Regions from separate parts of the Brucella sp. NBRC 12950 genome, predicted to be linked through region 1. Evidence: predicted binding sites of a transcription regulator. Region 1 holds the regulator's gene; the other holds the start of a gene.

Region 1 (7,540 bases):
CGAAAAGAACCAGAGCCGTTTCAGCACCACTGAAACGCGCACCATCGAACAGCTGAACTTTGCTGATGAAGCAGCTGCTACGGCCGCACAGCAGAAAATCGCAGCAGGCACAAGCTTTGTCGATATCGGCAAAGAACAGGGCAAGAGCGAAGCTGATCTGGTTCTCGGAACCTTCGAAAAGACCGCTCTTCCAGATGCAATTATCGCAGAAGCAGCATTTGGCCTTAATGAAGGCGGCGTAAGTGACGTTGTTAAGGGCGCATTCGGCCCGGTCATTCTCCGCGTTACCAAAGTTAATCCGGCAAACACCAAGTCGCTGTCGGATGTTGAAGGCGAAATTCGCGATACCGTTGCAACCAACATTGCAATCAGCAGCATCAACGGCATTCACGATTCCTATGAACAGCAGCGTTCAGACGGCGCAAGCATGGCCGATGTTGCCAAGGGTCTCAGCCTCAAGACCGTAACTATTGACGCGATCGATGCCGAAGGCAACGATCCAACTGGCAAAGCAGTTGAACTGCCAAACTCCGAAGCGCTTCTCGCTGCCGCATTCCAGGCAGAACAGGGCTTCGATAACGATGCGCTCACCATGGGTAACACCGGTTATCTCTGGTACCAGATTGATGGCACCACCCCTGCCCGCGACCGCACCCTTGATGAAGTTAAGGACAAGGTCATTGCAGCATGGAAGGGCGAAGAAGCCGTCAAGCGTTTGAACCAGCGTCTGGAAGAGCTGAAGAAGCGCCTGGATGGCGGTGAGACGCTCGATGCGATTGCTGCTGAAGCTGGCCTTGAAAAGCAGACCAAGCGCGGCATCACCCGCAACACTAACGATGCGGATTTTGGCTCGGCTGCAACCGCTCAGGTATTCCGTGGCGCAAACGACCACACCGGTACAGCGGCTGCGGCATCTGACGATGCGCAGATCTTGTTCAAGGTTGTTGAAGTCACCGAACCAACCGCTGCAGGTCCGGAAGCAATTCCTGAACAGCAGCGGACCTATCTGTCAACGACACTCACAGATGATGTTCTTGAACAGATGGTTGGCGAACTGCAGAAGCAGTATCCGGTGCGGATCAACCAGACCGTCATCAACAATGCATTGGCCTTCTGATCAGCGGCGGACATGGAATAATGGCTGACTTAAAACCCTATATCGCCAAGGCTGCCTCCGGCAATCCGTTGTCGCTCGAGGATTCCAAGGCAGCTTTCGACATCATGATGTCCGGACAGGCTACGCCGTCACAGATCGGCGGCTTTCTGATGGCTCTGCGTGTTCGCGGTGAAACAGTGCCGGAAATAGCCGGTGCTGTTTCATCTATGCGCTCACGAATGCTTCCAGTTTCCGCTCCGGCGGGCGCTGTAGATATTGTCGGCACTGGCGGAGATCAGTCCGGCTCCTACAACGTTTCCAGCTGTTCCGCCTTTGTCGTGGCCGGTGCAGGCGTTCCGGTTGCAAAGCATGGTAATCGCGCTCTCTCTTCCAAATCAGGTGCAGCAGATGCGCTGGCAGCTCTTGGTGTGAACATCGAAGCCGATGCAAACACGATTGGCCGCAGCATCAATGAAGCCGGTCTTGGCTTCATGTTTGCGCCGATGCACCATTCTGCGATGCGTCATGTCGGACCATCGCGCGTTGAACTCGGCACCCGAACGATTTTCAATCTGCTCGGTCCGCTTTCAAACCCGGCAAGCGTCAAGCGCCAGCTGGTTGGCGTGTTCTCGGCAGAATGGGTTGAGCCTCTGGCTCAGGTTCTCAAAGAACTGGGCTCTGAAACCGCCTGGGTGGTCTATGGCGATGGTCTCGATGAGATGACCACGGCAGGAACCACAAAGGTTGCAGCACTTGAAAACGGCACTATTCGTACTTTTGAGATTACACCGGAAGACGTTGGCCTTCGTCGGGTCGATATGTCGGAGCTCAAGGGTGGAGAGGCCGAAGTTAACGCAAAAGCGCTGCTTGGTGTTCTTGAAGGTGCACAGAACGCATATCGCGATATTGTGCTCTTGAACTCTGCCGCAGCTCTGGTGATTTCCGGCAAGGCGAAAGACCTGAAGGACGGCATTGCTCTTGCAGCGCAGTCCATCGACAGCGGAGCAGCTTTGGCCGTTCTGCAAAAGGTCATTGCTGTGTCAAACGATAACCCGCTCTGACGGAGAGGATCAAACCATGTCCACCGACATTTTGCGGAAAATCGAAGCTTACAAGCGCGAGGAAATCGCTGCTGCCAAGGCTCGTCTTCCACTCGAAGAAGTGAAGGCGCAGGCCAAGGATCAGCCTGCAACACGCGGTTTTCTCAAGGCACTGGAAGCCAAGCGCGCAGCCAACAAGTTCGCGCTCATTGCTGAAATCAAGAAGGCGAGCCCTTCCAAAGGCCTTATCCGCCCTGATTTTGATCCGCCAGCGCTGGCCAAGGCTTATGAAGACGGCGGCGCGGCCTGCCTGTCCGTTCTCACAGATGCGCCATCTTTTCAGGGCGCACCGGAATTTCTGACAGCGGCACGCAATGCCTGCTCGCTGCCCGCCTTGCGCAAGGATTTCCTTTTCGACACCTATCAGGTCTATGAAGCGCGCAGCTGGGGTGCAGATTGTATCCTCATCATTCTGGCAAGCGTCGATGATGATCTGGCCAAAGCGCTCGAAGAAACCGCTTTCGAACTCGGTATGGATGCTCTCATTGAAGTCCATGACGAAGAAGAAACCGAACGCGCGCTGAAGCTTTCATCGCGTCTTGTTGGCGTTAATAATCGCAATCTGCGCACGTTTGAAGTCGATCTTGCTGTTTCCGAACGCCTCGCAAAGATGGTGCCTTCGGACCGTCTTCTGGTCGGCGAAAGCGGCATCTTCACCCATGATGATTGCCTGCGTCTTGAAAAGTCGGATATCGGAACATTCCTCATCGGCGAAAGCCTGATGCGCCAGGATGACGTTGCTCAGGCGACCCGCGAACTTCTGACCGGCAAGGTGTAAGCCATGACAGCCAAACTCACCCATATCGACCAGACTGGCGCCGCCCATATGGTCAATGTCGGCGATAAGGCTGAGACTGAACGCCAGGCAACGGCTGAAGGTGCAGTCAAAATGAAGCCAGAAACTCTGGCTCTCATTCTGGAAGGCAATGCCGCCAAAGGCGACGTTATCGGTGCTGCCCGCCTGGCAGGCATTATGGCTGCGAAGAAGACTGCTGATCTCATTCCGCTTTGCCACCCATTGATGCTGACAAAGGTCTCGGTGGAAATCGAACCGGATCAATCACTTCCCGGCCTACGCGTCTCTGCGACTGCGAAGCTGAAAGGCCGCACAGGGGTTGAGATGGAAGCGCTGACTGCCGTATCAGTCACCTGCCTGACCATCTATGACATGGCAAAGGCCGTTGATCGCCACATGGAAATTACCGATATTCGCGTTTCCGCAAAAAGTGGTGGCAAATCAGGCGACTGGACAGCCTGATTTTCAAACGAACTTGCGGCAAATCAATTCATGGCCGCAGTTAATCTGCTTTAAGCAGCGAAGCATTTCCAGCATGAGCATTTAGCAGCCTGTGTGAGATAATGCGCAGAACAAGCGAAATAACGAGATTATTTTCTACGAGAGGAAGCCAATGTCCCTTCTCCCGGTCGATGAAGCCCTTGCACGTATCCTGAGCTCGGCAGAGCCACACGGTTCTGAGCAGGTTCCTTTGACTTCAGCCGGTGGACGCGTCGTTGCTGAACCTGTGAAGGCTCACCTTCTGCAACCTCCCTTTGATTGCTCTGCCATGGATGGCTATGCGCTGATCTCACCTGAAAATATCAGCTATCCGCTTGAACTCACCGTAATTGGCGAATCAGCAGCCGGTAAGCGTTTCGATGGGCAGCTGGGCGAACGTCAGGCGGTCCGCATTTTCACCGGCGCACCAATGCCAGCAGGCGCTGATAGCATCGTTATCCAGGAAGACACGGAGCGCTCCGGCGACAAGCTGACGATCCGGCAAGGTCTCGATAAAGGCCGCCACATTCGTCGTGCAGGTCTCGATTTTGCACCGGCCAATGTTGTTCTTCCAGTTGGAAAAGCACTCGACGCCCCGGCACTTTCCCTTGCTGCGGCCAGCGGCAACGCAGCCATCTCGGTTTTCAAACAACCCCGCATTGCAATACTCGCGACAGGAGACGAGCTCGTACCGCCCGGTACGGCTCCCGGCCAGGACCAGATTGTCGCCTCCAACAGCGTCGGCATCGCCGAAATCGTTCGCCGCGCAGGCGGCAGGCCTGAAGATATGGGCATCATCATCGACGACCCTGCGAAGATCGAATCCGCAATTAGTGCCGTTCTCGAAGATGGCATCGATGTTCTTGTGACGATTGGCGGCGCGTCGGTTGGAGATCGCGATTACGTTCACGGGGCTTTACAGAATTGCGGCGTCGATCTAGACTTCTGGAAGATCGCCATGCGCCCGGGTAAACCGCTGATGTATGGCCGCAAGACGGTTTCGGGTAAAACCGTGCATGTCATCGGCCTGCCGGGTAATCCGGTTTCAAGTCTCGTCTGCAGTCTCGTATTTCTGCGCCCATTGGTGGCAAAGCTATCGGGCACTGACTTAACTGCAGATATTCGTCCCGCGAAATTGGGTCAGCCAATGAATGCAAACGATCATCGTAGGGACTTTGTTCGTGCGACGGTAGAAAAGGCAATCGACGGCACATTGATTGTAAAGCCATTTCCAGTTCAGGATTCTTCGATGCTTTCTGCTCTTGTGCGTTCCAATGCACTACTGATCAGAGAAGAAAATGCGCCAGCTGCAGCGCTTGGAGATCCTTGCACAATATTGATGCTGTAACGAACGGCATCAATTCCCGCCCTCATTAATCATTTTAAAACCATTGCAGAACAAGACTGGAACATATAGTGTTCGTTCTGGTTTTGTTTTTATTTGATTCTGGTTTGGAGGGTGTAGCGCATGTTGACCCGTAAGCAGCACGAGCTTCTGCTGTTCATTCATGAACGTCTTAAAGAGACGGGCATCCCTCCGTCTTTTGACGAGATGAAAGAGGCTCTCGATCTAGCCTCGAAATCGGGCATTCATCGCCTCATCACGGCATTGGAAGAACGTGGCTTTATCCGCAGACTTCCTAACAGAGCACGCGCTCTGGAAGTCCTGCGGTTGCCAGATTCGATAGCACCGGGCTTGAACTCGCAAAAGAAGTTCGCTCCGAGCGTCATCGAAGGAAGCCTTGGTAAAGCTCCCCCTCCTCCACCGGCGCGCCCTGCTCCGGTCATGGCGGACAATGATTCCTCAACAATGGTTTCTGTGCCTATGATGGGACGCATCGCTGCCGGTGTGCCGATCTCGGCTATCCAGAATCAGACACATTCACTGAGCCTTCCTCCGGAAATGCTGGGTGCCGGTGAACACTACGCTTTGGAAGTCAAAGGCGATTCGATGATCGACGCCGGTATTTTCGACGGCGATACAGTCATCATTAAACGTGGTGATACAGCCAATCCGGGCGAAATTGTCGTCGCACTGGTGGACGACGAAGAAGCGACATTGAAGCGTTTTCGCCGCAAAGGTGCTTCCATCGCATTGGAAGCAGCAAACCCGGCTTACGAAACCCGCATCTTCGGACCTGATCGCGTGCGCGTTCAGGGCAAGCTTATCGGTCTGATCCGACGCTATTAAATGTTACACATAACCGCTGCACTTCCGTGAGATATGTGGCGGTTAATGTTCATAGTATTTCCGGCAAAAGTGCGAAGCGTCTCCGCAGGGAAATCAGTTCGCCGGACTGATTTCTTTTTCTGCTGCGATGCGTCGGATAATGCGTAAAGACAATCAATTTCAGCGGTTCCAACGATTCATTCTTAGCTGGAATGGCTGTAAGTCTGCCAGAAAACCATGAACTAGAGTGGCTCTGATTTATCTGTAAAAGCTGGAGCCGCTTCGAGCTTGGAGTTCTTTTCAGAGCCAGCCTTCTTTTGATATTCGCGCTCAGCTAGCCCCCGCGCTGCTCGCGAATAAAGACGATGAAGGTGCCAAGGCCTCGCGGGCGCATCAATGGCAAAGCTCAGATCATCTGCATAGCCGGCTAATTTACGAGGTTTTGCCGGTTCGAATCGGTAGATCTTATCTTCGTTGTCGACTTCATGGACAGCCGAAACTGTTGCAGCTTCGCCTTTCGAGGGCTTTTTCTGCCCCAACCTGAGTTCAAGCGTTCCTTTTAAGGCAAGCTCTTTTCGATCCACCACGAGCACATCAGGGCGCTCGCAGCTCAGATTTTTGCCTGCTATCGCAAGAACGACGATGTCGCCAATATTGCAGGCGATGTCCTTCATTTCCTCCTGCGCGGTATAAGCAAACATCCGCCCGTCCCGCAAAGGGATCGTACACAGTCCCTCTTCGCAGACAAACGCATCAGTGGCGGATACCAGCTTCTGCTTTTTTATAATCTGCGGCGGAATAAACGTTTCGATCAAATAGGCTGTCTGCCAGTTTTGACCTGTGAATTTTGGCGGTCTGCTGCGATTGGCTGCGAATTTACCATCAGGCAAGCGCACGGCCACAAATTTTGCATCCTCGCTAACGAGAATATCCGGCAATGGCGTTCGTATAAAAACGACAAGCCCGGCAATGACAAAAGGTAAAGCCAGCCATCGCAACCGGGTCGTGGAAACAACCGCGATAACAAGCGCTACAGTCCAGAGGATAAGCGTGCTTGCAGGCATGACGCCGGGATTACCGTCAGGAGAAAAGCTAGCGACCAGACTTGCAATATGCCTGACCAATAGGACACCAAATCCCATGATCTGTAGTGGCAGCCAATCAAGCTGCAATGGCATCATCACCAAGCTCAGCACTGCAAAGGGCATCACAAGGATCGAGATAACCGGCAAGGCCAATACGTTTCCGACAAGGCCTAAGGGTGCGGTGTTGTTGAAATGATAGGCGGCGAATATTCCGCTCGCTATACCGGCAACAATCGATGTTGCTCCTGTCGCCACCGCAGGAATGAGCATTTTTGATACGAACCCGCGTGGGTTAGAACGTCGATTTTCATTGGCCGTTTGATTACGTGCTTTCCTGTCGCTCCACCATGCAAATGCAGCAATCAATCCCGCAGTCGCCGAAAAAGACATCTGAAAACTCGGACCAAGAATTTCATGCGGAGAAATTGCAATCATCGCGACAGACGCAATCGCCAAATTGCGCATACTGATGGCAGCACGGTCATCCAGCAATGCGCAGAGCATCACGACAATCATGACGTAACTGCGCTGTGCTGCAACATCCGCACCCGACATGGCGAGATAAAATGTGCAGCTTAGAAGCGAGAGAAAAGCCGCAAACTTTTTGACCGGATATCGGGCGCTAAACCCCGGCATCAGAGCAAACAGCGATCTCAACGACATCATCACAACGCCAGCGGCCAGCACCATATGCAGGCCGGAAATTGACAGGATATGCGCCAGACCTGCCTTGCGCAGATCCTCATTCGTTTCTTCGCTGATCCCTGCTCGCTCACCCGCTATGAGCGCAGCGGCAACACTGCCATCCTCACC
Region 2 (7,540 bases), on a different contig from region 1:
TAAATTGGCTTAAGGATTGGCAACCCTCTCACCCGGGTGCGCGCAGTTATTCCAACATCAGCATTGGAATGCTCGGTTATATTTCCGGTAAGGCAATGGGTAGCAACTACCCAAAGGCCGCCCAAACGGTGCTATTTCCTGCACTTGGCCTCACCAATTCCTGGATTGATGTGCCTGAAGAAAAGATGCCGCTTTATGCATATGGCTATGATCGCAAAACGGATGCACCCATCAGGGTTTCGCCCGGTGTTTTGGATGCGGAAGCCTATGGGGTCAAGTCGAGCGCTCGGGATATGCTCAAGCTTCTCGATATAGAGTTGGGTGAGGCTGAAACCTCGGCTGAAATAAAAGCTGCCGTTGAGCGGACCCAGCAAGGGCAGTTCAAGACGGATTTCTTTACTCAAGCCATGATCCTTGAACAATATCCATGGCCGGTGAATATCAAGGACATGCTTGCAGGAAACGGCTATGATTTCATTATGAAACCCCAACCGATGCAAAAAATAACGCCGTCCCTGCCGGCACAAAGACAAGTTCTCATCAACAAAACCGGCTCAACGAATGGATTTGGCGGCTATATCGCTGCAATCCCAAGTGAGAAACTTGGTATTGTGGTGCTCGCGAATAAAAACTATCCGAACGAAGCGCGCATCGAAGCGACCTATTTGCTTATTCAAGCATTGCTGAAACAGTAAGCCGGAAACTGCCCAGTGTGTCGGGTATGGAGGCGGAGGAATTCAAAGCTGGTCTTTGGAGCCAGCGCGGAGCCAGATACTAACAAAAATAGATTTAGCCGACGCCTTTTCACCAGGCTTGGTCGGCTAAATTGGCAAAACTAACATCTTTGGACCTTCACCACCTTTGAATCTTCAGTGTCTTCTTCGGCTTCGCCAAAAAAGGCAGGCATGAGAAAAGTCATTCAGGACAAAGCTCGGCATCGGCTATTTAGCGAAAATCACGGGTTTTAACCTTGATTTGATCGAGATGAAGATAAGGATCAGGCATATCGCGTGGTTTCGGCATCCCACGCCGGTCGGGCGCAGGCGAGCCATGATGAAATTCATCGCCTCTTCCATGTGGCAATGGAAATGCAGTTTCCCGGTTGCCGATGCCGGCGAGTTCAGATGAAAGATCCGTTATATGATGCGCGACGATATGAATGACGTCACCTTCACGTTGAACGCGCCCTTTTATGCCGATCATTCCACCACCGAGCACCGCACTCCGATATTTTTCAAACACTTTTGTCCATACCACGAGATTGGCGACACCTGTTTCATCCTCGATTGTAATAAACATCACGCCCTTGGCCGATCCAGGCCTCTGCCGCACTAAAACCAGACCTGCAACTTTGACCGGGCTTCGATCCCGCATCGCATTGGCACTCGCGCAGGTGGATACGTGTCGACGCGTCAGATCTGACCGAAGAAAGGCTAAAGGATGCTGACGTAATGTAAGCCCGACATGAGAATAGTCCGCCACCACCTCACTTCCAGCTGTCATTGGTCGTAAAGGCACCGCCGGTTCCACTTGTTCGGTAACGATGAAGCGCTCACGGGCAGCTGCCGCTGAAAACAATGGCAAAGGCTCGTCCCTAAGCGCCTTCATCGCCCAGACAACGTCACGTCTTTGAAGACCAAGCGAGGGTCTGAATGCATCCGCTTCTGCCAAGTCATTTAATGCAGATGCTGGAATTTCTGCCCGACGCCATAAATCATCGACTGATGCATAAGGGGCATCGCCGCGACAAGTTATCAGCCGAGCAGCCTGCGCGTTCCCCAAACCCTTGACCATGCGCAGTCCAAGACGGACCGCAAATCTGCATTCGTCGCCACTAATAGTTTCAAGTGTCGTGTCCCATCGCGAAGCGTTAATGCAAACCGGACGGATCTCAACGCCGTGCGCTTGCGCATCGCGGACAATTTGCGCTGGTGCATAAAATCCCATCGGTTGCGCGTTTAAAAGTGCAGCGCAGAAAACGTCAGGATGCCAACATTTGATCCAGCTACTTGCGTAAGCGATCAATGCGAAGCTCGCCGCATGGCTTTCAGGAAAGCCGTATGAGCCAAAACCCTCAAGTTGCTTGAAAGTTTTTGTCGCAAAGTCACGCTCATAGCCGTTGGCCACCATGCCTTCGATCAGCTTTTCTCCGAATTTCGATACACCGCCAGTGTGCTTGAATGTCGCCATTGCGCGACGCAACATATCAGCTTCACCCGCCGAGAACCCCGCGCATTCAATCGCAACCCGCATGGCTTGTTCTTGAAATAAAGGCACGCCCAACGTCTTGCCCAGGACGGCCTCCAACTCAGGCCGCGGGTAGACAATCTCTTCTTTGCCTTCGCGACGCTTAAGATAGGGATGGACCATGTCCCCCTGGATCGGACCTGGCCGCACAATCGCGACTTCAATGACCAAATCATAGAAAGTACGCGGCTTCATGCGCGGTAACATTGCCATCTGGGCCCGGGATTCGATCTGAAACGTCCCGAGCGTATCGGCCCGTCTTATCATCGCGTAGGTACGAGGATCCTCGGAAGGAATAGAGGCGAGCTCGAGCCTGATGTCCTTGTATTGAGCAAGAAGATCGAATGCTCGACGCATGCAAGACAGCATGCCAAGCGCCAATACATCGACTTTCATGAACTTCAAAACATCAATGTCGTCCTTGTCCCACTCAATCACCGCGCGGTCTTCCATGGCTGCGGGTTCGATGGGGACAAGTTCATCAAGCCGGTCCCGGGTGAGCACGAACCCGCCAGGATGTTGGGAAAGATGACGCGGCGTGCCGACAAGCTGGTTTGAAAGTTCCAAGGCCAGCTGCAGACGACGGTCGCAAAGATTTAGATTTAGGCCTTCTGCGTGTCTCGCTTCAACACCCTCCGACCATCCCCAAACCTGCGATGAAAGTGATTTCGTTAAATCCTCCGGTAAGCCCAGCGCCTTACCGACATCCCGAAGTGCACCCTTTGCGCGATAGCGAATTACGGTTGAGCAAAGTGCTGCACGGTCCCGCCCGTAGGTTTCATAAATCCATTGGATGACTTCTTCGCGCCGTTCGTGCTCAAAATCGACGTCGATATCAGGCGGTTCCCGCCTTTCTTCTGAAACAAAGCGTTCAAACAACAGATCGTTGCGATCTGGATCGATGCCGGTAACGCCAAGAACATAGCAAACCGAACTATTTGCCGCCGAGCCTCTGCCCTGGCAAAGAATTCCTTTGGAGCGGGCGAAGCGAACAATCGAATTGACCGTCAGAAAATAAGGCGCGTAATCGAGTTTTTTAATCAATCGCAATTCGTGCAAAAGACTGCCTCGTACTTTTTCAGGCAGCCCCTCAGGATAACGCTCAGCTGCGCCCTCCCAAGTCAGTTTTTCGAGCGCTTGTAGTGGCGAAAGTTCAGGAAAAAGTCGCTCTTCAGGATATTGATACGTGAGTTCGTCGAGCGAAAACTTGCAGCGCTCGGTAATTTCCAATGTCTTCGCTAAAGCCTCCGGATAGCGAGAAAACAATCGGTGCATCTCTTCGGGAGGCTTAAGATAGCGGTCAGAAAAACGCTCGCGCCGATAGCCCAGTTCATCGACAGTGGTATTGTGACGAATAGCCGTAACCACATCCTGCATAAGTTGGCGCGAAGGTTCGTGAAACAAGACGTCATTGGTCACTACGGCCGAAACTTTTGCTGCGGCTGCGAGCGCTGCCAACTGCCACAGACGCAATTGGTCGTTGGGACGTCGCCGCAATGTGAGCGCCATATAAGCGCGGTCTTCAAAAATCTCATTTACGCGCCGTAAGCGCATCGCACATGTAGCGTCGGGTGCATCGGGTAGTAGAACCGCTATCAATCCCTCGCTATAGGCTTCAATATCAGCCCAATCGAGGTCGCATTTTCCTTTGCCCGCCCGCTTTTTTCCCAAAGAAAGAAGACGGGACAGCCGCGCGTAGGCTGCACGATCCATCGGATAAATCAAAAGTGACGTAGCATCTTTAAGGTCCAGCCTGCATCCCACAACCAGACGTATGCCTGTATCTTGTGCCGCGCGATGCGCGCGTACGATCCCCGCCAGCGAGTTGCGATCAACAATTCCTAGTGCCTTTATTCCCATCAACGCCGCCTGAGCGAATAACTCCTCGCAGCTGCTGGCACCGCGTAAAAAAGAAAAATGGCTGGTTGTCTGCAATTCGGCATATTGTATGGGGCTCATCCAAATATCCCATGCAAGAACCATGACTGACTACCGCTGTCACTTCGCTCCCCATCGCCTGAACGAAAGATCCAGTAGCGCTCCCCTGCTTCATCTTCTACGCGGAAATAATCCCGCACCGTCGCCATTTCTGCGTCTCTTTTCCACCATTCACCCCGAATGCGTTCAGGGCCGTCTGCATGACGTACCCGTCGTCGAACCCCACGCCAGGTAAACCACACAGGTGGATTGTCAGGCAGAAGCGCCATGGTTTCGATAGGCTCCGGTCGTGGCAAGAGGCGTGACGGCCGCGGCCAGTCATTTCTCCAGGTTGCTCCGGTTTCAGGAGCAAGCGGGGCTACTTTCGTCACAGAGCGCTCCGGGACATCGCTTTGCACTGGAGTGAAGCGGCAAAGGCGATTTTCGCCGACCCGATTTGCCAGCAAATCGACGAGATTGGCGATGTCATGTTGCGGCTCGTCGACCAGCGCAGCAATGCTTTGCTTGCCGTTGAGCGGTTCGACGATGACAGCCGCAAGCTCCATGATTTCGATCCCGAAACCGGGATCAATGGTTCCGATCTTATCCGAAAGAAGTCGTGTCAGTCGCTTCGCATCGCGGACAGGTTGCGCCATGCCGACACGAATAGCCTGTCGGCTGTTGTCGACACGATGCACCAATAGATCAAGGCGACGTGTGCCTAACCCTTTTTCTTCCAATATTTTGCAAAGGTCTGCTGCAAGTTTATCAATATAGCGGATAATCGTTTCGGCCGCACCGATTGGTTCAGCAAAGACCTTTCGCGCTTCTATGATTTCGTTAAGGCGCGTTGGTGCAATTGGTTCTGCTAGTTGACCCAAAGCTTGATCGATACGACGTGCAACCTCGGGACCAAAGCGAAGGGTCAATGGTGCCCGTGGGGTGCTTAGCAAATCACCGACGCTTTCAAACCCTAAGGCACGAAGGTCTGCAATTATCGGTGATTGCAAGCGCAAAGCTGCTATCGGCAATGGCGCAAGATAGGCTTGACCGCCGTCAACCGGAATGATTTTCGGCGATTGCGCGTCAAACCGCGCTGCGGCATGTGCAACTCCCCACGTGTCCGCAACAGCTCCTCGCGTTTGGATGCCGGACGCTGCGAAGCGATCAATAATTGCGTTGAGCATAGCGGCCTCCCCCCCCAAAAGATGGTCGGCTCCGGTCGTGTCGATGACCAATCCATCGGGTGGATCCGCCATGACGATAGGGGAAATACGCTGCAGCGCCCATTGTGCAAGCTTTTGCAGTCCTTCTGCATCAGCGCGCGGATTATCGTCAATGACAGATAGTCCAGGAACCAGCGCCTGAGCTTTGGTAAGCAGCATGCCAATACGCAATCCCAATGCCTCGGCTTGCCGGTCAAGGGCAGTGACAACACGGCGACGTCCATCGCGGCCGATAAGAACCAGCGGGGGTTCAACGCGAAGCGAAACGGCGCCCGAGTTCCTTCTCAGGCGATCCGTAGACCATCTGGGAAGGAAGAGCGATACGACCCTGTTCATCGCAAGCTTCCACTTCAAAATCGGCACTCTCGCCTGCGCGACAGCGAATAAGTTCAACAAGCCAGCGTGCACGGTCGAGCCCGGGAACCGGCAAAGGTGCGGAGGGGAGGGCGGAGACGCGCCAACGTGTGACACTGGCTGTTGGTTGTCCGAAATCTCCAGCTTCCGACTGCCGTCGCCAGCGGCGCAATGCAATCCCGATCGTTCCTCCATTTTCGGCGGCCAATTGCAGTCGACGTGACGCAGTCATCGACAGACGCGCAGTTTCTGCAACCACCGCACCAAGCCCACCATGACGCAGGCCTTCTTCAAAACATGAAAGAAGAGCCTTTTCGTCGCCCGCTTCAAGATGCACCATCCGGTCAGGATGAAGCCCAGCCTGGGCGATCGCTGGCATGAACAAATCGCTCCGCGTTACCAACCAAAGGATTTTACCCTTGGTTCGTGCTGCGATGCCGGCGGTAAAAAGTGCTGCCGCAGCCCCATCAACAGCACCATTGCCGCCGCCAGCCACCTCATGCAAATTTCCCAACGCCAATCCACCACCGGGCAATTTGGCGTCGATTTCCGCAAGGCCAAACGGCAAAACCTGACGCACACGACCTTGTCCGCCTTCAAGCCGCTCAATGCGTGTCCGCAATTCGGCGATAACAGGATTTGCGGCGATCTGAGGCATTCCAAATACGGCTCCCTTTCTGGGGTTTGCAGCGCCCGTTAAAGCTGATAAGTTCCCTATTTGTTCCGATTGTCAGCGTGAGTCAATCGGGTGTGTGAACTGAAAAATTCTTGGATCAGGTGGGGTTTGGATGAAACCTACAAACGATTCAAAGAGATATCAGCGAGCAGGGTAGTCAGGATTTTTTTCTTCTCAGATGGGGACAATGGCGGCTTATCTAGAAAAACTCAATGAGCGGCAGCGCCAGGCTGTCGAATACGGCGTCGGCCTCGCGGAGGGTCGCATTGGTGGCCCCTTGCTGGTAATTGCCGGTGCAGGATCTGGCAAAACCAATACCTTGGCCAATCGTGTTGCTCATCTGATTGTTAACGGTGCCGATCCTCGCCGGATTTTGCTGATGACGTTCTCGCGCAGAGCCGCCTCAGAAATGGGGCGGAGGGTCGAGCGTATTTGCCGGCAGGTTTTAGGCGATAATTCAGCCATTATGACGGATGCATTGGCCTGGGCTGGGACGTTCCATGGTATCGGCGCGCGGCTACTGCGTATTTATGCCGAGCAAATCGGCCTGAATGTGGATTTTACTATCCATGACCGTGAAGATAGCGCCGATCTCATGAACCTCATTCGTCATGAGCTCGGGTTCTCTAAAACCGAAAGCCGCTTTCCGACCAAGGGAACTTGTCTTGCGATCTATTCGCGTACAGTCAATGCGGAATGTGCCCTTAGCGAAGTTCTGAAGTCAGCCTATCCCTGGGTCATCGGCTGGGAAGAGGAACTGAAAAAGCTCTTTGCAGCCTATGTTGAGGCAAAGCAGGCCCAAAACGTACTCGATTATGACGACCTGCTTTTATATTGGGCTCAGATGGTGTCAGACCCGGAATTAGCGGACGACATCGGTGGACGCTTCGATCATATTCTCGTCGACGAATATCAAGATACCAATCGTCTGCAGGCGTCGATTCTATTGTCGTTGAAGCCGGGTGGCCGCGGATTGACCGTTGTTGGCGACGATGCGCAGTCGATCTATTCGTTCCGGGCAGCGACAGTGCGCAATATTCTTGATTTTCCGAACCAGTTTTCCCCCACACCTGCAGACGTCATCACGCTTGATCGGAATTATCGCTCGACCCAGCCCATC

What was found. Region 1 encodes LexA, which represses DNA repair genes until DNA is damaged. Its sites were predicted from a motif close to TGTTCNNNNTGTGTTCNG; they were not measured.
Positions count from the first base shown of each region.
Region 2: a site for LexA is predicted at 6,453-6,470, ahead of QSJ70_RS21880 (ImuA family protein). Genes of this name have one in related genera too.

Region 1 is NZ_BSQC01000001.1:530,510-538,049, reverse strand. It holds gene QSJ70_RS02615 (peptidyl-prolyl cis-trans isomerase) at 1-1,117, shown strand, start outside; gene trpD (anthranilate phosphoribosyltransferase) at 1,138-2,157, shown strand; gene trpC (indole-3-glycerol phosphate synthase TrpC) at 2,174-2,974, shown strand; gene moaC (cyclic pyranopterin monophosphate synthase MoaC) at 2,978-3,454, shown strand; gene QSJ70_RS02595 (molybdopterin molybdotransferase MoeA) at 3,606-4,820, shown strand; gene lexA (transcriptional repressor LexA) at 4,941-5,663, shown strand; gene QSJ70_RS02585 (ComEC/Rec2 family competence protein) at 5,885-7,540, opposite strand, start outside.
Region 2 is NZ_BSQC01000015.1:2,392-9,931, reverse strand. It holds gene ampC (class C beta-lactamase) at 1-695, shown strand, start outside; gene QSJ70_RS21890 (error-prone DNA polymerase) at 946-4,206, opposite strand; gene QSJ70_RS21885 (DUF6504 family protein) at 4,203-5,726, opposite strand; gene QSJ70_RS21880 (ImuA family protein) at 5,641-6,402, opposite strand; gene QSJ70_RS21875 (ATP-dependent helicase) at 6,608-7,540, shown strand, end outside.